3 regions of the Streptomyces sp. NPDC050560 genome follow, and region 2 is predicted to be linked to each of the others. Evidence: riboswitches for the same ligand, from Rfam matches in the RefSeq annotation. Region 2 holds a riboswitch; each other region holds the start of a gene.
What was found. Region 2 has a riboswitch for cobalamin ahead of ACIBIW_RS05745 (CbtB domain-containing protein). Riboswitches for the same ligand answer to the same signal wherever they lie in the genome.
Positions count from the first base shown of each region.

Region 1: it holds a riboswitch for cobalamin, as region 2 does, so the genes downstream of both, metE (5-methyltetrahydropteroyltriglutamate--homocysteine S-methyltransferase) here and ACIBIW_RS05745 (CbtB domain-containing protein) in region 2, are expected to answer to the same signal.
Region 3: it holds a riboswitch for cobalamin, as region 2 does, so the genes downstream of both, ACIBIW_RS12720 (ribonucleoside-diphosphate reductase subunit alpha) here and ACIBIW_RS05745 (CbtB domain-containing protein) in region 2, are expected to answer to the same signal.

Region 1 covers NZ_JBITGT010000003.1:252,950-259,236, reverse strand. The annotation lists gene ACIBIW_RS08570 (chloride channel protein) at 1-426, opposite strand, end outside; gene ACIBIW_RS08565 (FAD-dependent monooxygenase) at 498-1,994, opposite strand; gene metE (5-methyltetrahydropteroyltriglutamate--homocysteine S-methyltransferase) at 2,111-4,441, opposite strand; cobalamin riboswitch at 4,587-4,806, opposite strand; gene ACIBIW_RS08555 (AfsR/SARP family transcriptional regulator) at 5,042-6,287, shown strand, end outside.
Region 2 covers NZ_JBITGT010000002.1:229,556-235,842, forward strand. The annotation lists gene ACIBIW_RS05735 (class I SAM-dependent methyltransferase) at 1-358, opposite strand, end outside; gene ACIBIW_RS05740 (histidine phosphatase family protein) at 469-1,026, opposite strand; cobalamin riboswitch at 1,127-1,252, shown strand; gene ACIBIW_RS05745 (CbtB domain-containing protein) at 1,289-1,525, shown strand; gene ACIBIW_RS05750 (CbtA family protein) at 1,537-2,337, shown strand; gene ACIBIW_RS05755 (PP2C family protein-serine/threonine phosphatase) at 2,433-3,272, opposite strand; gene ACIBIW_RS05760 (MASE1 domain-containing protein) at 3,598-4,602, shown strand; gene ACIBIW_RS05765 (FtsX-like permease family protein) at 4,702-6,039, opposite strand; gene ACIBIW_RS05770 (ABC transporter ATP-binding protein) at 6,043-6,287, opposite strand, start outside.
Region 3 covers NZ_JBITGT010000005.1:106,237-112,523, reverse strand. The annotation lists gene ACIBIW_RS12725 (ribonucleotide-diphosphate reductase subunit beta) at 1-146, opposite strand, end outside; gene ACIBIW_RS12720 (ribonucleoside-diphosphate reductase subunit alpha) at 137-2,542, opposite strand; cobalamin riboswitch at 2,657-2,787, opposite strand; gene ACIBIW_RS12715 (glycoside hydrolase family protein) at 2,866-3,735, opposite strand; gene ACIBIW_RS12710 (chitinase) at 3,747-4,469, opposite strand; gene ACIBIW_RS12705 (CAP domain-containing protein) at 4,510-5,007, opposite strand; gene ACIBIW_RS12700 (ROK family protein) at 5,303-6,287, shown strand, end outside.

The sequences.
Region 1 (6,287 bases), on a different contig from region 2:
GAGCGACTTGACGACCGCCACCTTGCCCGGGATGTGCCCGCCGCGGCGGGCCACGGCGTCCATCACCTCGGGTACCCCGTGGCCGCGCGCCTCCCGGGCGAAGCGGTGCACCAGCGGGCCGTACACCAGGCCCGCGAGCACGGGCGCGAGCAGGACGAACCAGCGGCCCAGCCAGGGGACGTGAGGGTTCGCGGCGTGTCCCGCGGCGGCGTAGTCGGCGTGGCCCGACAGCAGGTGGGTGAAGGTCTCGATCAGCCGGCGAAAGGCGATGGCTCCCCCGCCCGCTCCCGCGCCCACCACGAGCGCGAGAAGCGGCAGCCCGCCGGCGGCCCCGCGCAGATAGGCGAGGGCGCGCCGCGGAAACGTCGGCAAGGGGACAGGGGGCCCGGCCGGGGACGGGGGTGGAGCGGCGGGAGTCGTCGTCATGTTTGCATTATGCAATCTAAACTATTGCATCATGCAATCCACCCCGCGTGCGGCAGTGCGGCGACACCGGTTCAGCGGCGCTGCCCGAACCAGCGGACCAGGGCCTTGCCCGGGTCCCCGCACCCCGGGGTCCAGGCGATGTGCCCGTCGGGGCGCAGCAGCACGGCGCCCCCGGGAAGGGGCTCGGCGACCCTGAGCACCCTGATGCCGCCGTGCACACGCGCGGTGTCGCCCGCGCCCCGGGCGCCGGGCCCCTCGACGAGGAGGGGACGGCCGTCCGCGAGGAGTTCCGCCACGGTGGTGGGGCCCGTGCGGTCCCCGTCGAGCGGGGTGAGGGAGAGGTTCGGCAGGAAGGCGCCCTCCCGGCCGCAGTCACGGCCGCAGAGCGCGGGATGGGCGGTGTCCTGCCCGCTGATCCGCGCCGCCACGGTCTCCTGGGCGCCCGGCACGGCCAGCAGGGCGGTGAACCGGGCGCGCAGCGCGTCGGGTTCGACGCCCTCGCGCATCAGGGCGAGCTGGGCGCGGGTGTCCTCGACGACACGGAGCGCGGGGGGCCTGCGCTCGGACTCGTAGGTGTCGAGAAGGCCGTCGTCGGCCACGCCGTCGAGGACGCGTGCCAGCTTCCAGGCGAGGTTCAGCGCGTCGAGGACCCCGTTGCTCATGCCCTGGCCGCCGATGGGGAAGTGCAGATGGGCGGCGTCGCCCGCGAGCAGCACCCGGCCGAGCCTGAAGCGGTCGGCGACACGCGTGAGGTCGCTGAACCGGGAGGCGTGGGGGACGTCGTCGAGCGTCGTCGGCCGGCCGAGGACCCGGGACACCTCGGCGGCGAGGTCGGCCGCGGTGGGCTCGGCGGTGTCACGGCCGACGGGCGGGTGGCCGGTGTCGAGGGTGCGGACGAGGGCGCCGCCGTCGGCGAGGGGCCGCACCACGGCCCAGCCACGCGGGGTGCGGTGCCAGCCGGGCGGCAGGGGTTCGGGGCCGACCCGGCGGGCGAGCCCCATCATCGCGGAGACGGTGGGCGGGTCGGTGCGCGCGGTGATCCCGGCGAGCCCGGCGACGCGGCCGTGCGCGCCGTCGGCGCCGACGAGGTAGCGGGCGCGCAGGGTGCGGGCCCCGGCGCCCTCGACGGTGACGTCCACGCCCGTCGCGTCCTGGCGCACGCCCGTCACCCGGTGGCCGCGCAGGACCCGGCCGCCGTGGCGCAGCAGGCGGCGCTCGAACTCCGCCTCCAGATCGGCCTGGGCGCGCTTGAGGAGGGCGGTGGGCTCCCCGGGCTCGGTGGTGATGCGCAGCAGCGGCATCCCCGCGTAGTGGAAGGCGGACGCGGTGTCCTTCGGCCACAGCCCCTCCACACCGCGGAGGTAGCCGCGCCGTACGAGGCTCTGTACGGCGCGGGCGTGCACGGTGCCCGCCTTGGGGCGCCGCGCGATCCGCTCCAGCGGCTCCACGACGAGCACCCGGGCCCCGAAGCGGGCCAGTTCCGCGGCGGCCAGCAGGCCCACGGGCCCGCCTCCGGCGACGACGACCCCGGTGTCCGCTGCGGCCTCGGGGGCATGGTGCTGGGTCACGGCGTCCCGGTCCTCTCGCTCGCGCGGGCCGCGACGGGTGCCCGGCCCGGCCCAGCGTAGGCGGGGCGCCCGGCGGGCCGCCAGCACGGGCGGTCCGCCGGGCGGCGGGGTGCGGGTCAGGGCGCCGTCGGGCCGTCCAGTTCGTCGCGGACGGTGCGGGCGGCGGCGACCAGGTTCGCCAGGGAGGCCCTGGTCTCGGGCCAGCCGCGGGTCTTCAGACCGCAGTCCGGGTTGACCCACAGCCGCTCGGCCGGGATGGCGCCGAGGCCGGTGCGCAGCAGCTCGGCGGCCTCCTCGGGGCTCGGCACGCGGGGCGAGTGGATGTCGTAGACACCCGGTCCTGCCTCGCGTGGGTAGCCGTGGGCGGCGAGTTCCCGTGCCACCTGCATGTGGGAGCGGGCGGCTTCGAGGCTGATGACGTCGGCGTCGAGGTCGTCGATCGCCTGCACGATGTCGCCGAACTCGGCGTAGCACATGTGGGTGTGGACCTGGGTGTCGGCGCGTACGCCCGAGGTGGCGAGGCGGAACGCCTCGGTGGCCCAGGCCAGGTAGCCGGGCCGGTCGGCGGCGCGCAGCGGCAGGGTCTCGCGCAGTGCGGGCTCGTCGACCTGGATGATGGAGGTGCCCGCCGCCTCCAGGTCGCCCACCTCGTCGCGCAGTGCGAGGGCGACCTGGCGCGCGGTGTCGCCGAGCGGCTGGTCGTCGCGGACGAAGGACCAGGCGAGCATGGTGACGGGCCCGGTGAGCATGCCCTTGACGGGCCGGTCGGTCAGGGACTGGGCGTACGTCGTCCAGCGCACCGTCATCGGCTGCGGCCGTGACACGTCCCCGGCGAGGATCGGCGGGCGCACGTACCGGGTGCCGTACGACTGCACCCAGCCCTGCTGTGTGGCCAGGTATCCGGTGAGGCGTTCGGCGAAGTACTGCACCATGTCGTTGCGCTCCGGCTCGCCGTGCACGAGGACGTCGAGCCCCGTCCGCTCCTGGAAGGCGATGACGTCCCGGATCTCGGCCGCGACGCGCTCCTCGTAGCCCGCGGTGTCGGTGCGTCCTGCGCGCAGGTCGGCGCGGGCGGCGCGCAGCGCGCCGGTCTGCGGGAAGGAGCCGATGGTGGTGGTCGGCAGCAGGGGCAGGCCGAGGCGGGCGCGCTGGGCGGCGGCGCGGGCCGCGTAGGGGCGGGCGCGGCGGGTGTCAGCGCCGGTGATCGCCTCGGCGCGGGCGCGTACGGCGGGGTCGCGGGTGAGGGGGGACTCCAGCCGGGAGGCGAGGGCGCTCCTGTTCGCCGTGAGTGCGCCGTCGATCGCGTCGACGCCGTGGGTGAGGCCCTTGGCGAGGGTGGCGGCCTCGGCGGTCTTCTGGCGGGCGAAGGACAGCCAGCGCAGCACCCCTGGGTCGATGTCGGGCTCGGCGGCGGTGTCGAGGGGGACGTGGAGCAGGGAGCAGGAGACGGAGACGTCGACGCGGTCCGCGAGGCCGAGCAGGACGCCGAGCGTGGTGAGGGACTTGACCAGGTCGTTGACCCAGACGTTGCGGCCGTTCACGACCCCGGCGACAAGACGCCTGCCGGGGAGGCCGCCCGCGGCGGCGAGGGCGGCGAGGTTGTCCTCACCGGTCTCGGTGAAGTCGATGGCAAGACCCTCGACGGGTGCCTTGGCGAGCACGGGCAGGGCGTCGCCGAGGCGGCCGAAGTAGGTCGCGACCAGCAGTTCCGGCCGGTCGGTGCGGGCGCCGAGGTCACGGTAGGCGTGTGCGAGCGCGGCCAGCTCCGCGGGGGTGCGGTCCTGGACGAGTGCGGGCTCGTCGAGCTGCGCCCAGCGGGCCCCGGCCGCGCGCAGGTCCGCCAGGATCTCGGCGTACACGGGCAGCAGCCGGTCCAGGAGGGTGAGGGGGTCGAAGTCGGCGGGGGCGCCGGGGGCGGGCTTGGCGAGCAGCAGGTAGGTGACGGGGCCGACGAGCACCGGGCGGGCGTCGAGGCCCAGGGCGCGGGCCTCGGTCAGCTCCGCGACCTGCCGGGCCGAGTCGGCGGTGAAGACGGTGTCGGGACCCAGTTCGGGCACGAGGTAGTGGTAGTTGGTGTCGAACCACTTGGTCATCTCCAGGGGTGCGACGTCCTGGGTGCCGCGGGCCATCGCGAAGTAGCCGTCGAGGGGGTCGGCGGCGAACGCCTCGCGGTGCCGCTCGGGGACGGCGCCCACCGTGACGGTGGTGTCCAGCATGTGGTCGTAGTAGGAGAAGTCGCCGGTCGGGACCTCGTCGACGCCGTCGTCCACCAGTCGGCGCCAGTTGGCGGCGCGCAGTTCCGCGCCGGTGGTGTGGAGGGCTTCGGCGCTGACGCGGCCCTTCCAGTAACCCTCGATCGCCTTCTTCAGTTCCCGATCGGGGCCCTGGCGCGGGTAGCCGTACACGGTGGCCCGTGCCGCCGTGGTCGTCGGGGGCTTGCTGGTCACGGAGATCTCCTTCGCGAGATGAGTCCCTGGGGTCCCGGGGGACACGGGGGCGCGAAGGGTGGCCGTCCTGGCGGCCCGGCCGTGCGGGTCCGCCTGTGGGTTCGCCGACCCGCCCTCGGGGTCACCGGGATGTCCGCGCGTGAATCGTCGCGCACGGGCAGCGGGCAGGTCTTCGGACTCGCGGGCGCGTCCTCCTCCTGGGGAGAACACCTACTGGCCGTCGCTTCCCAGGCCCTCCAGGGCCCAGTGCGTATGACGGCGGTCGTTCCCACTCACCGCTGCGGGGCAGTCCCGGATTCCCACCGGGTTCCCTCTTACGACACCCCGTCCGGCTGACGGGGCGAACCTGCTGCACCGGCAACCCTACGGCCCCCCTGGTGCCCGGTGGGGCACCTGCCCCGATCGGGGGGTGATGTGCACCACAGCGTTGACATGCGGGGCGTGGGGTGCAACGCGGCGGCGTGTTCCACCCCGGCCGTGGCCGGGACCGGGCTTGCCACCTGGGGCTTGGCTGAATCAAGATGGCGTCCCCGGCGGGCGGAGGGGAGCCCCACACTCCCTGTGGTACGGCCATGCGCGGGGGAACGGGCGGGGAAGGTCATGGCCGGGCTGGAAATCGATGTTCTCGGGCCGTTCACCGTGCGCAGGGACGGCGAACGGGTCCGGGTGGCGTCCGCCCGGCAGCGGGCGCTGCTGAGCGCGCTGGCGCTGCGGGCGGGCCGTACGGTCCCGCTGGACACCCTGGCCCACGCGGTGTGGGGCGACGAGCCGCCGGTGCACGTGCGGGCCAGCCTCTTCACCCTGGTGTACCGGCTGCGCGCACTGGTCGGCGAGGAGTGTCTGCACACCGCCCCCGCGGGGTACCGGCTCGGCGTCCCGCCCGAGCGGGTGGACGTGCTGCGTTTCCAGGGCCTGCTGGACGCCGCGTCCGGCGCGGCGGACGACGCGGAGGCGCACGAGCGCATCGTGGCGGCGCTGGCGCTGTGGCGTGGCGATCCGCTGGTGGACGCCGGGTCGGCGGTGACGGAGGCCGAGTTCGCGGGCGGCCTCACCGAGCGCCGTCTCGGCGCCGTCGAGCGCCGCGCCGATCTCGAACTGCGGCTGCGGCCCGGCCCGCACGGCGAGCTGATCGCCTCCCTGCGCGAGCTGACCGCGCGCCATCCGCTGCGGGAGTCGCTGTGGCGGCGGCTGCTCGCCGCGCTGGGCGCCGCGGGCCGGCAGGCCGAGGCCCTCGACGCGTACGAGACGGTGCGCCGGCTCCTCGACGACGAGCTGGGCACGCTGCCCTCGGCGGAGCTGCGCGCCGTGCACCAGGAGCTGCTGCGCGCGGGCGCGCACACCGATCCCGCACCTGCCGCGGCGGCACGGCACGGCGGGAGCGCCGGGACCGCCGCGGGCGGGGGCGGGCCGCAGGTGGTCCGCAGGCTGCCGCCCGCGCTCGACGGGTTCGTGGGCCGGGAGCGCGAGCTTGCCGTCCTTGACGCCGCCGCGGAGGTGGCGGACGGCGCGGGGCGGGCCGCGATCGTCGTGGTGCACGGCATCGGGGGCGCGGGCAAGACCAGCCTCGCCGTGCGGTGGGCGCACCGCGCGGCCGCCCGCTTCCCCGGCGGCCAACTCCCTATCGACCTGCGCGGTTACGGGCCCGGCACCCCGCTCACCCCGCACCACGCGCTCGGGGTGCTGCTGTCCGCGCTCGGGGTGCACCGCGACCGCATCCCCGCCGGGACGGACGAGCGCCGTGTGCTGCTGCCCGAGGTCCTCGCGGGGCGCGGGGTGCTGCTCATTCTCGACAACGCCCGCGACGTCCAGCAGGTCAGGCCGCTGCTGCCGGGCCCGGGCGGCACCG
Region 2 (6,287 bases):
GATGGCGGCTCGTCACCAGCTCGAAGGCGCCGTCGGCGAAGGGCAGCGGCGGCTCGTCGGAGTCCGCCACCACCACCGCGCCCCTGGGGTGCAGCAGCGCCGTGGCGCGGGCGAGGTTGGGCGGCCAGGACTCGGTGGCGGCCATCAGCGGGGGCAGGTGCGGGACGCCCGCGAGCACCTCGCCGCCGCCGGTCTGGATGTCGAGCGCCGAGCGCACCCGCGCGAGCCGCTCGCCCATCAGCCGCTGGTAGCCCCAGGACGGCCGCTGCTCGGTGGCACGCCCGTCGAGCCAGGAGAAGTCCCAGCCGTCGACGGAGACCTCGTCGGCCTCCGCGACCAGTTCGTCAAAGGAACGCATGGGCCGCAAGCCTGGCATGCCGTGGCGCGGGGCGGCGCGCGAATATCGCGCCCGCGCGGAGGGTCCAGGGGAGGGCCGCGGCGCGGGCGGTGACCGGGGCCGACGCGGTGTCAGAGGGGGCTGCCGACCAGCGCGTTCCAGCGGCCCTCGCGGCCGGTGAGCACGGTCGCCGTCAGGGGGCGCACGTCCAGGCGCCAGAAGGCGGCGGCGGGCAGTTCGAGCGCCGTCACGAGGGCGGCCCGTACCACGTCGGGCTCGACGACGGCGAGCGCCCGCCCCGTCGGCAGGCCCGCGAGCCAGCCGGAGACCCGGGCGCACAGCGCGGTCAGCGGCTCGCCGCCCGGCGGCGCGAAGCCGGGCTCGGCGAGCCAACAGGACACGGCGGCGGGCTCCGCGGCGGCGAGCGCGTCGAGGGTCCTGCCCCGCCAGGCGCCCACGTCGCGGCCCGCGAGCGCGGGCAGTGGGGCGGCCTCAAGACCGAGGGCGGCGGCCGTCTCGGCGCAGCGCACGGTGCCGGAGGCCGCCGCGCGCCCGGCCGCCGGCAGACGGCACGCGGCGCGCTCTGCGGCGGCGCGGCCCTCCGGGGTGAGGGGGTGGCCGTCCTCGAAGGCGGCGGTGGCGAGCGCGGTGCTCGCGGCGGCGGAGACGAGGGTCACACGGGTGGTCAACGCGGGGCCTTCCTTGCCCAAAGCGGCCCGGATTCACCGGATTCGGGGGCCTCCCACCGGGGATGGCCGCGGGTGAGGCGGTCTTGGCCGGGTCGCGGGCGGGAGGTACGGTTCCGGTGATATTCGCGCGTCACGACGGAACCCGGTGCGAGACCGGGGCGGTCGCGCCACTGTATGCCCGGCCAAGGCCGGGCGAGCCAGACCCGTCGTCACGCCAAGGCTCCACCTATCGGGACGCGAGTTCCCCGCAGGAGGTCTCATCATGGCGCAGTCGTACGCCCCTCCGGCCACCGGCCGGGCCACCCCCGCCGAGGACAACCCGCCGCTGCGGCTCCCCGTCAGGGCGATACTGCCCTGGGCCGTCTTCGTCGGCGTACTGATGCTCGTACTGCTCTACTTCGTCGGCGCCGAGCAGGGCGCCACCTCACTCTTCTCCGGCACCGACATCCACGAGTGGGTGCACGACGGCCGGCATCTGCTCGGCTTCCCCTGCCACTGAGCGGGGGAAGGGTGAACTCCACCGCCGTCGGAAAGCTTCTGGTGCGCGGGATGCTCGCGGGGCTCGCCGCGGGTGTGCTCGCCTTCGTCGTCGCGTACCTCCTGGGTGAGCCGCGGGTCGACTCCGCGATCGCCTTCGAGGACGCGCACTCCCACGAACACGGGATGGAGGTCGTCAGCCGCTCCCTCCAGTCCACCGCCGGGCTCGCCACCGGCGTCCTGGTCTACGGGGTCGCCTTCGGCGGGATCGCGGCCCTCGCGTACTGCTTCGCGCTCGGCAGGCTCGGCCGCTTCGGGCCGCGGGCGACCGCGCTGCTGGTCGCCGGGGCCGGTTTCACCGCGGTCTACCTGGTGCCGTTCCTGAAGTACCCCGCCAACCCGCCGTCGGTCGGCGACCCCGGCACGATCGGCAGGCGCACCGCGCTCTACTTCCTGATGATGCTGCTCGGCGTGCTGCTCGCGCTGGGCTCCGTGGCCGTCGGCAGGCGGCTCGCGCCGCGGCTCGGCGCCTGGTACGCGACGCTGGCGGCGGGGGCGGGCTTCGTGGTCCTCGTCGGCCTCGCGTACGCGTTCCTGCCGTCGGTGAACGAGGTGCCCTCCGACTTCCCGGCGATGCTGCTGTGGCGGTTCCGGGTGGCGGCGCTCGCCATCCAGCTCGTGATGTGGGCCGGTTTCGGCCTCGTCTTCGCCACGCTCGCGGACCGGCTGCTGCGGCCCGCCGACCCCGACACGGCCCACGGCGGCGCGGCGGCCCCCGCGGGTGCCGAGGGCGCGGGGCGCGTCGAGGCGGCGGAGGGGAGGGCGGCGGGGTGAGGCGGGGCGCCCTGCCGTGCGGGGGAGGGCGCCGCCCCGCGCGGACCGGTGCCGGTATGCGCGGACGGGTGCCGGTGCCGGTACGCGCCGTGGTTCTAAGCCGCCCTGCGTGCCGGGGCCGCGTCGTGCCGTAGTACCAGGACCGCCGCGTCGTCGGCGTGGCCGACGGACTCGGCCATGCGCATCACCGCGCCCGCGAGGTCGTCGGGGTCCGCGTCCGGATGGCAGCCCACCACGCCGCGCACCCGTTCGAGACCTTCCTCAAGGGGATACGAGGGGCCCTCCACCACCCCGTCCGTGACCAGGACGAACGCCCCCGCGGCCGTCAGCCGGTGCCGGGTCACCGGGTACCGCGCGCCCGCCATCACACCCAGCGGCAGCCCGCCCTCGTCCTCCGCGATCCCCGAGCGGCCGTCGACCGTCGCCCACACCGACGGAACATGCCCGGCCCTGGCCCCCAGCAGCTCCCAGCCGACCGGGTCGAAACGGAAGAAACTGCATGTCGCGAAGAGTTCCAGGCCGACCGTGTGCAGCAGGTCGTTCGCCCGGGACAGGATCTCCCCCGGGTCGGTGACCGCGGTCGCCACCGCACGCAGCACGATCCGCACCTGCCCCATGAAGGCGGCGGCCTCCACGTCGTGGCCCTGGACGTCCCCGATGGAGAAGGCGTAGCTGTCGTCCGCCATCGGGAAGCCGTCGAACCAGTCGCCGCCGATGTCCAGGCCGTGCCGCGCGGGGGTGTAGCGGGCCGCGGTGCGCAGCCCGGGGGCGGCGGGCAGCTCGCTGGGCAGCATCACGTTCTGGAGTGCCTCCGCCAGCTCCACCCGGGCCTGCTGGAACTCGACGCGCTCCCTCGCCTGGGCCGTCAGGCTGTCGAGACGGCTCAGCAGGTCGTCGGCGCTCGCCGAACCTGTGCGACGGCGTCGCCAGGGCATGGGCCGCTCCGAAGCTCACCCGGGGCCCGCGGGCCCCGGTTCCTGCGGGGGGACGGTGGCGTAGGGCCTCCTGCGGAGGACGGTCGGGTACGGGTTGTTCCGGCGGGGTGCGCCGGGGCGCCGCGGGTGCGGACCGTGCCGGGGGCGTGGATCGCGTCGGCCGTGGCGACGGACGTGCGTGCGAGCGCCGCCTTTCATCCTAGGAAGGTCCCGGCCGTTCTGCCCGCCGGGACCGTGCGGGCCCGCCCCGCGGCGGTTGCGTCCCCCGGCGGACCTGCCGCGTGTCCTGGCCGCGGCGGGCGCCGACGCGGTATCTCATGACGGGGTGCGCAGCAGATCGGATTGGTGGTCGTGGCCCCTGCGATGGATCGTCCTCGCGGCGGCGTACTACGGGACGGGCCGTCTCGGCCTGCTGAAGCGGCTGACCATCGACGGAGTCGTCGTCACCCCGATGTGGCCGACGATGGGGGTGGCCCTCGCCGCGCTGCTGCTGTGGGGCGTGCGGATGTGGCCCGGGGTGCTGATGGGGGCGCTGTCGATCTATCTGACGGGGTCGCCCTTCAAGCCCGAGGGCATCGCGATCTCCGTGGGCAGCACCTGCGCCGTGCTGCTGTCCTGGTGGCTGCTGCGCAGGGTCGGCTTCAGGCCCCAGATGGACCGGCTGCGCGACGGGCTCTCGCTGGTGTTCCTCGGCGGCTTCGCCGGGATGGTGATCAGCGCCTCGGTAGGGGCGTCCCTCCAGGCGTACAAGGGCGGCATCCAGCCCGGCGGCTTCTGGGCGGTGTGGTCCGTGTGGTGGGCCGGGGACGTGCTCGGCGTGCTGCTCCTGACGCCGCTGCTGCTGATGCTCGTACGGGGCAGGGGCCTCGTGCCGGAGGAGCGCTCTCTCGGCCGGATGGTGGAGGCGACGCTGCTGGGCGCCGTGGTGCTCGTGGCGACGCCCCTCATCACGCTCACCGGCACCCGGCTGCTCTTCGTGATGTTCCCCATGGTGATCTGGAGCGCCCTGCGCTTCCGGATGCCGGGAGCCGCGCCGACGGTGCTGTACACCGCCATCCTGGTGACCGAGGCGGCGACGGACAGCCGCGGCCTCTTCTCGGTGCAGTCGGTGACCGAGCGCATGTGGTTCGTGCAGGCGTTCAACGGTTCTGCCGTGGTGACCTCGCTGCTGCTGTCCACCCTGGTCACCGAGCAGCTCAAGGTCAGGCTGCGGATCGAGCAGGTCTGCTTCGAGCTGGCCGAGGTCGTCGACTACCTCACTCCGGGCGCCTCCGTCGCGCACTGGCCGCTGCGCGACGAGGCCACGCGGCGCGGCAGCACGGAGCTGTGAGGCACGCGAAGAGGGCAGTCGCGGGGTGCGACTGCCCTCTCGGGGGTGCCCGGTGCCGGTGCGGGGCGGCGGTGGGTGAGCGGCCCGCCCGCCGGGGGCTCAGGCGGCCACCGCCACCGCCGACACGGCCGGGGTGTGCAGCGCCCGCCGGGTGGTGACGAGCCCGGTCACCAGGGTCGCCGCGGCGCCGATGCCCGCGACCGCCAGCCAGATCCCGGGGCCCTGGTCCGGCAGCGTGGCGTCGGTGCGGACCATCGTGAAGGGGATGATCCCGGCCAGTGCCGCGACGGTCCCGAAGAAGAGCCCGGTCACGCTGAGGACGACACCCTCGGTGGCGACGGTGGCGAGCACCTGCCGCGGGGTGGACCCGGCGAGCCGCTGGCGTCCGAACTCGGGGCCGCGGTACGAGGTCGCCGCGTACAGGCTGTTGATCAGCATCAGGCAGGCGAAGGCGGCGATGATGCCGACCACGACCAGGTTCAGGGTCTGGAGGTTCTTGTCCTCGGTGGTCTGGGTGACCCCGGCCGCGTCGAGGGCGGAGTTCTCGACACCCTGCATGTAGAGGGTGGCGGTGGCCACCGCGGTGAACATGATCAGCGGCATCAGGATGCCGGAGAGCTGGGCGGCGCGCTTGCGCATGTTCTCCACCGCCATATAGCCGCCCGCCCCGGCCAGGGCCGCGATCGGCCTGCCGAGGCGCCCGAGGAGCGAGCGCAGCAGCGCGGGGGAGAGCGTGGCGAAGCCGACGGAGATCAGGATCGCGCCGTACGCGGGCGACGCCATCAGGCCGGGCTCGTCGGCGTCCATCGCGAAGGTGGTGGTGACCCCGCCGACCCCGGCGATCAGCGCGAGGGCGCCGCCGACGGTGCGCAGCCGGGTCCGCGGCGCCCGGCCGCCCGCCTCGGCCCTGGTGGCCCTGCGGACCGCGAGGAACGCGGCGCCGATCCCGGCGACCAGGTTCGTCAGCAGGCCCGCCGTCAGGGCGAAGGAGCCGAAGGTGTACGAGACGCCGTCGGAGATCTGCCCGCTGTCCTTGAACATGTCGAGCAGGACCCGGCCGCCGAGCATGGCGGGGCCGATCGCGAGCACGGTGCCGAGCAGCGCCACCAGGGCGGCCTCCCCGACGACCATCCGCTTGATCTGCGCCGGGGTGGCGCCGGTGCTGCGCAGCAGGTGCATCTCCGAGGCGCGCTGGCGGACGTTGATGGTGAGGGTGGAGGCGATCGCGAAGAACACGAGGAGGGTGCCGTAGCCGCCGACGACGGTCGAGATGGTCGTCAGGCTGTCGGCGCTCGCCTTGTCGACGCCCGCGGCGCCCGCGGTGTCGCGCAGGGAGTTGAAGGTCATGGTGACCCCGGCGCCGAGGAACGCCGCCAGCAGCGTGGCGAAGAACCGGCCGGGTCGCTTGCGTACGGAGCGCAGGGCGAGGGCGAGCATCGGTCAGACTCCCATCGGGACGTGGTGGGCGGAGACGTCGCCGAGGTGCGCCAGGCGCTCGGCCACGGCGTCGACGGTGGGGTGCAGCATGCTCCCGGCGAGGCGGCCGTCGGCGAGGAAGACCACCGAGTCCGCGTAGGAGGCGGCCACCGGGTCGTGGGTGACCATGACGACGGTGCGGCCGTGCAGCCGTACCGCCTCCTGGAGGAGGCGCAGCACGTCGCGGGCGCTGCGCAGGTCGAGGGCGC
Region 3 (6,287 bases), on a different contig from region 2:
TGCAGGTCGACCTCCTCCACCGTCCAGGTGTTCTTGATGGCGTCCCGGTAGCGCTCGTAGAACTCCGGGTAGCGCATGGGCCGCAGGGTCAGCTCGAAGCCGGGGTCGAGCAGGTTCTTCACGGCGGTGCGGGTGGTCACTGGCATGCCTCGCAGGACTCGGGGTTCTCCAGGGAGCAGGCGACGGCCTCCGCCTCCGGCGGGGCGGCCGCGGGTGCGGCGTCCGGCGGCGGTGCCGCCGAGCGCGCGGACTGGGCGATCCTGGTGGCCGGCCGGGAGCGCAGGTAGTAGGTGGTCTTCAGGCCGCGGCGCCACGCGTACGCGTACATCGAGCTGAGCTTGCCGATGGTGGGCGAGGCCATGAACAGGTTGAGCGACTGGCTCTGGTCGAGGTACGGGGCGCGGGCGGCGGCCATCTCGATCAGCGCGCGCTGCGGCAGCTCCCAGGCGGTGCGGTACAGCTCGCGCACGTCGGCGGGGAGCCCTTCCATGTCCCGTACCGAGCCGTTGGACTCGCGCAGCAGTTGCCTGGTGTGCTCGTCCCACCTGCCGAGCCGCTTCAGCTCGGCCACCAGGGAGGTGTTCACCTGAAGGAACTCTCCGCTCAGGGTCTCGCGCTTGAACAGGTTGGACACCTGCGGCTCGACGCACTCGTGGACGCCCGCGATGGAGGCGATGGTGGCGGTGGGCGCGATGGCGAGCAGCAGCGAGTTGCGCAGCCCCGTGGCGGCGATCCTGGCCCGCAGCGCGGCCCACCGCTCGGGCCAGGTCACGGACGGCGGGTAGTGGTCCGGGTGCAGGACGCCGCGGGCGGCGCGGGTGGCGGACCAGGCCGGGTGGGGGCCGTGCCGCTCGGCGAGGTCGCAGGACGCCTCGTAGGCCGCGAGCATGATCCGCTCGGCGATCCGGGTGGACAGGGCGAGGGCGCCGGGCGAGTCGAAGGGCAGCCGCAGCGCGAAGAACACGTCCTGGAGGCCCATCGCGCCGAGGCCCACGGGGCGCCAGCGGGCGTTGGAGGACGCGGCCTCGGGGGTGGGGTAGAAGTTGGTGTCGACCACGCGGTCGAGGAAGACCACCGCGGTGCGCACGGCCCGGTCGAGGCGGTCCCAGTCGACGGCCAGGGCGGGGTCGGCCGTCTCCCCGGCGCGGGCGTCGTCGGTGAGGAAGGCGGCGAGGTTGACCGAGCCGAGGTTGCACACCGCGGTCTCGCCGTCGTCGGTGACTTCCAGGATCTCGGTGCAGAGGTTCGACGAGTGGATGACGCGGCCCGGCTCCGCGGTCTGGTTGCCGGTGCGGTTGGCGGCGTCCTTGAAGGTCATCCAGCCGTTGCCGGTCTGTGCGAGGGTGCGCATCATCCGGGCGTAGAGGGTACGGGCGGGCAGCCGCCTGACGGCGAGCCCGCGCTCCTCGGCCGCGCGGTAGGCGGCGTCGAACTCCTCGCCCCACAGGTCGGTCAGCTCCGGCACGTCGGAAGGGGAGAACAGCGACCACTCGGTGTCGGCCTCGACGCGGCGCATGAACTCGTCCGGAATCCAGTGCGCCAGGTTGAGGTTGTGGGTGCGGCGCGCCTCCTCGCCCGTGTTGTCGCGCAGTTCGAGGAACTCCTCGATGTCCGCGTGCCAGGTCTCCAGGTAGACGCAGGCCGCGCCCTTGCGGCGGCCCCCCTGGTTGACGGCGGCCACCGAGGCGTCCAGCGTGCGCAGGAAGGGCACGATGCCGCCCGAGTGCCCGTTGGTGCCGTGGATCAGGGAGCCGCGCGAGCGCACCCTGGTGTACGGGATGCCGATGCCGCCCGCGTGCTTCGAGAGCCTGGCGACCTGGTGGTAGCGCTCGTAGATGGAGTCGAGCCGGTCCTGCGGGGAGTCCAGCAGATAGCAGGAGGACATCTGGGGGTGCCGGGTGCCCGAGTTGAACAGCGTCGGCGAACTGGGCAGGTATTCGAGGCGGTTCATCAGCCCGTACAGCTCGGCCACCTCGTCGGCCGCGGCGGCGCCGCCGTCCTTCGCGAGCCCGCACGCCACCCTGAGCAGGAAGTGCTGGGGCGCCTCGACGACCTGACGGGTCGTCGGGTGGCGCAGCAGATAGCGGCTGTGCAGCGTGCGCAGCCCGAAGTAGCCGAAGCGGTCGTCGTGGGCGGGGTCGGCGAGCGTGTCGAGCCGTGCGGCGTGCGCGCGGACGAAGCCCGCGGTGGCGTCCGCGATCAGGCCCTCGCGGTGGCCGACCGCGACGGACGCGGAGAACGAGACGGCGCCCTGCCCCGCGGCCTCCGCGGCGATGTCGTGCGCGAGCAGCCTGGCGGCGACGCGGGAGTACTGCGGGTCCTCGGCGATGAGCCCGGCGGCGGCCTCGGTGGCGAGCGCGCGCAGTTCCGCCTCGTCGGGGGCGGCGCCCGCGCCGCGCAGCGCGGCGGCCACGATCCGGTCCCCGTCGGTGTCGCGGAGGCCGGTGCACGCCTCGGCCACGGCGCGCGCGAGGGCGTCTGCGGGGCCGGTGCCGGGCGGTGCGGTGCGCGCGGTGGCGGGGGCCGCGGGCGCGATGGTCATGTGTGCTCTCCCTCGTACGACGGCCGTGGGAGGGCAGGGGGGTACGCGGGAACGCCGCGGCACGCCCGCCGACCCATCCCACGGGGCCCGGACTCGACGGCACCCGCGGCCGGGGCCGACGGGTGCGCTGCCGGCAGGCGACCGGACTCGCGGGCATGCGTGAGCATGCCCGCTCACCGTTGCGGGACAGTCCCGGACTCGCACCGGGTTCCCCTGCGGCGGCAGCGATCAGAGCATACATCTGGTGGGTGCTTATCCAAGCAACCCCCAGATATTGTGTCGCCGGGGGCCGGTCCGGTCGTAGGCCCGGCCCCCGGCCGCGCTCACTTCACCGCACGGTAGGCCGCGCCCGCCTTCGTGGCCCGGGTGCCGCGGTAGAGACCCGTGCCGTCGCCGCGGCTGGTGGAGAGGGTGAACCAGGCGTACCGCTTGACGTACGGCAGGGAGCGCAGCATCGCCGTCGACTTCTTGACGAACGCCGCCTGTTGGGCCTGGGTGGGGTAGCGGGCGGTGCCGGACGAGAAGTCCGTCAGGGCGTACTCGGTGAGCCAGACCGGCTTGTGGTAGCGGTTGTGGACGGCGGCCAGGTAGCCGCGCAGTTGGCCGGTGGCGCGCTGGGCGTCGAAGTCGCCTCCGTACCAGTGCAGGGGGATGAAGTCGACCTTGTAGTGGCGGGAGGCGGCGCCCTTCATGAAGCGGTCGAGCCAGCCGCCGGGGGTGTCGCCGCCGGTGGCCACGGAGGGGGCGCCGAGCCGCAGCCCGGTCGACTGGAGCCGGGGCCAGAGGTCGAGCGCCCGGTTCACGGTCATGTTGGCCTGGTCGCCCCGGTCGGGCTCGTTGAAGCCGAGGAGCGTTTTGCCCTGCTTCTTGGCCCGGGCCAGTTCCGCCTTGGTCACCGAGCCCGCGTCATGGATCATCGGCACGAACTCGACGCCGCGCGGCGCCTTGATGCCGAGCCTGCCCGACGACCAGGTGTAGAACCAGCCCGCCCGGGAGTTGGTGAGCGCCTTGCTGACGCCCTGGAACTGCCAGGCGCTGACGCCCTTCTTCGTCCCCGCGGCGGCCGTGGCGGCCGTGGCGGCGGGCGGGTGCGTGCCGGGTGCGTGGGCGGGGGCCGCGGCGCCCTGGCCCGCGGCGGCGAGCAGCGCGCCGAGCGCGAGCGGCACGGCGGCGAGGCGCGTGGTGTGTCGCATCGGGTCTCCTCTCAGCAGCTCAGGTGCTTGCCGGGGGCCGCGCCGAGCATCCTGGCGGCCTTCTTGTACCGGGCGACACGGTCGCGCACCTGGGCGGGGTTGCGGCCGTCGCACTCGACGGCGCCGTTGATGCTGCGGATCGTCTGTCCGAAGCCGCCGCCCGCGGTCATCGCGTGGTGGGAGGTCATGGTGCCGGGGCCCGACTGGGTCATCCAGTACCAGAGCGCGAGCTTCCAGGTCACGGCGGGCTTCTGGGCCGCGAGGTTCGGGTGGTGCAGCAGATCGGTGTGGAACGCGTCGCCCGCCGCCTTGTAGTTGTAGTTCCAACTGATCTGGAGGGGGCCGCGGCCGTGGTACGCGGAGCGGCCCGCCGGGCAGCCGTACGGCTCGGCGGCGCAGTAGGTGGGCCAGGCGGCCTTGTTCTGCTCGTTGACGTAGATGAGCCCGCTGGTCTCGTGTCCCGCGTTGGCCAGGAAGGCGGCGGCCTCGCGCTTCCTGGTGGCGGCGGTGCCGGTGTGCGCGAACGCGGGGAACGCCTTGGCGGCCTTGACCAGGCCGTCATAGCTGTAGAGCTTCTTGTGCCTCGGGAACATCGTGTTGTACTGCGCCTTGCTCACGACGAGGCCGGCGCGCTGCGCGGGGGCGGCCGACGCGGCGGCGGTGGCGAGTCCGCTCGCGGTCGCCGCCAGGGCGAGGGCGGTCAGCGCGGCCTGGACGGCGCGTGCTCTTGGCATGGTGGGGGCTCCTTGGGTCACTACGGCGAGGTCCTGGTTCTCAGAGCTTCGCGCCGAAGTCCTGTGTCCAGTACGTCCCGTACCTGGTGCCGCTCTTCTTGGCGTAGCCGACGCCTATGTGCTTGAGGGAGCAGTTGAGGATGTTGGCGCGGTGGCCGGGGGAGTTCATCCAGCCCTTGACGACCGCCTTCGGGGTCTGCTGCCCGCCGGCGACGTTCTCGGCGAGCGCGCGCCAGCCGGTGTAGCCGGCCGCCTGCGCCCTGGAGACGAGGGTGCTGCCGCCCGAGCCGTTGTGCCCCACGAAGTCGTGGTTGGCCATGTCGGCCGAGTGCCGCCGGGCGGCCTTCCCGAGGGCGGCGTTGCTCTTCAGCTTGGGACAACCCGCCTTCGTGCGCTCCGCGTTGGTCAGTTTGATCACCTGGGCGCGCCGGTTGACCGCCGTGGGCGCCGCGGTGGCCGACGCCGCCGGGGTGGCCGTCAGCGCGGTCGCCGCCGCTGCCAGGGCCGCCACGGCCGCGAGGTGTCGGGGCAGGGACATGGGCTCCGTTCCCTTCCGTCGTACTGCTCGGATTCCGGCCGGGCGCACACCGCGGGGCGGCGCCTGGCCCTGGGGCGTGAGCCTGCCGTTCCGTGCGGCGCGGCGGCTATTTTTTCCGCCGCGACCGCGGTTTTGTCCGCGCCGGGACCGGCGGTGCGCGGCCCATGTCACCGGCGCGGGGCCGGTGTTCACAAGAAACCCACAAAGAGTGCCCCTACGTTCCTGATTCCGCCCCGTTCCGCGGCGGCCGAACCGGCCGTCCGCGACGCCCACTCACGGAGGGGCCCGCCCTGCCATGACGACACCCACCCCGCCACCGCCGGCGGCAGCGGTACGGCGGCGCGATCCGACGGCCCGGCCCCCGGGCCCGCACGCGGATCTGGTGCTCCGGCTGCTGCACCGTCACGGGCCGCTCACCCGGGGCGAGTTGGGCGCGCTGAGCGGGCTGACGCGGACCACGCTGCACGATGTCGTCGGCGCACTCGTGGACGGCGGCTCGGTCACCGCCTCGGTGCCGAAGGCCGCGGCGCGCGGGCGTGGCAGGCCGCCGGAGCGGCTGGCGCTGAACCCGGGGACCGGGCGCGCGGTCGGGATCGAGTTCGCCAGGGCGGCGGTGCGGGTCGCCGCGACGACGGCGGTGCGCGGCGGTGTCGCCACCGCGAGCGCACCGCACTCCCCCGGCGTCCCCTGGCCGCGGCGCGTCGCGCTCGCCCGGGCCCTGGCCGCCGAACTGGCGGGGGACACGCGGCGGTGGGACTTCGTCACCGGGGTCGGGATCGCGCTGCCCGCCCCCTTCGGCGCGTCGGCGCCCGGCGGCCGGGGCGCGGTCGACCACCGGGCCCTGGCGGCGTCGGTCGGGCGCGCCTTCGGCTGCCGTGTCAGGCTTGAGCGCGCGGCGCGGCTCGCCATGCTCGCGGAGAGCGTGTGGGGCGCGGCGCGGGGCCGGGAGGACGTGCTCTATGTGGCCCTGTCGCACACCGTCGGCGGCGGCCTGATGACCGGGGGCACACTGCACCGCGGCGCCCACGGCCTGTCGGGGGAGTTCGGGCACATCGTCGCGGAGCCGGGCGGGGCGCCCTGTGTCTGCGGCCGCAGGGGCTGCCTCCAGACGCTGGCGTCGACCCCCGCGGTACTGCGCGCCGCGGGTGTGGCGGATGTGCCGGCGCTGCTGGCCGCGCTCGGCGGCGCCGGTTCCGCGGCACGCTCCGCGCTGGGCGTGGCGGCCGTCCAGGTGGGCCGGGTGCTCGCGGGTCTCGTGACCGCGCTCAACACCGGCACGG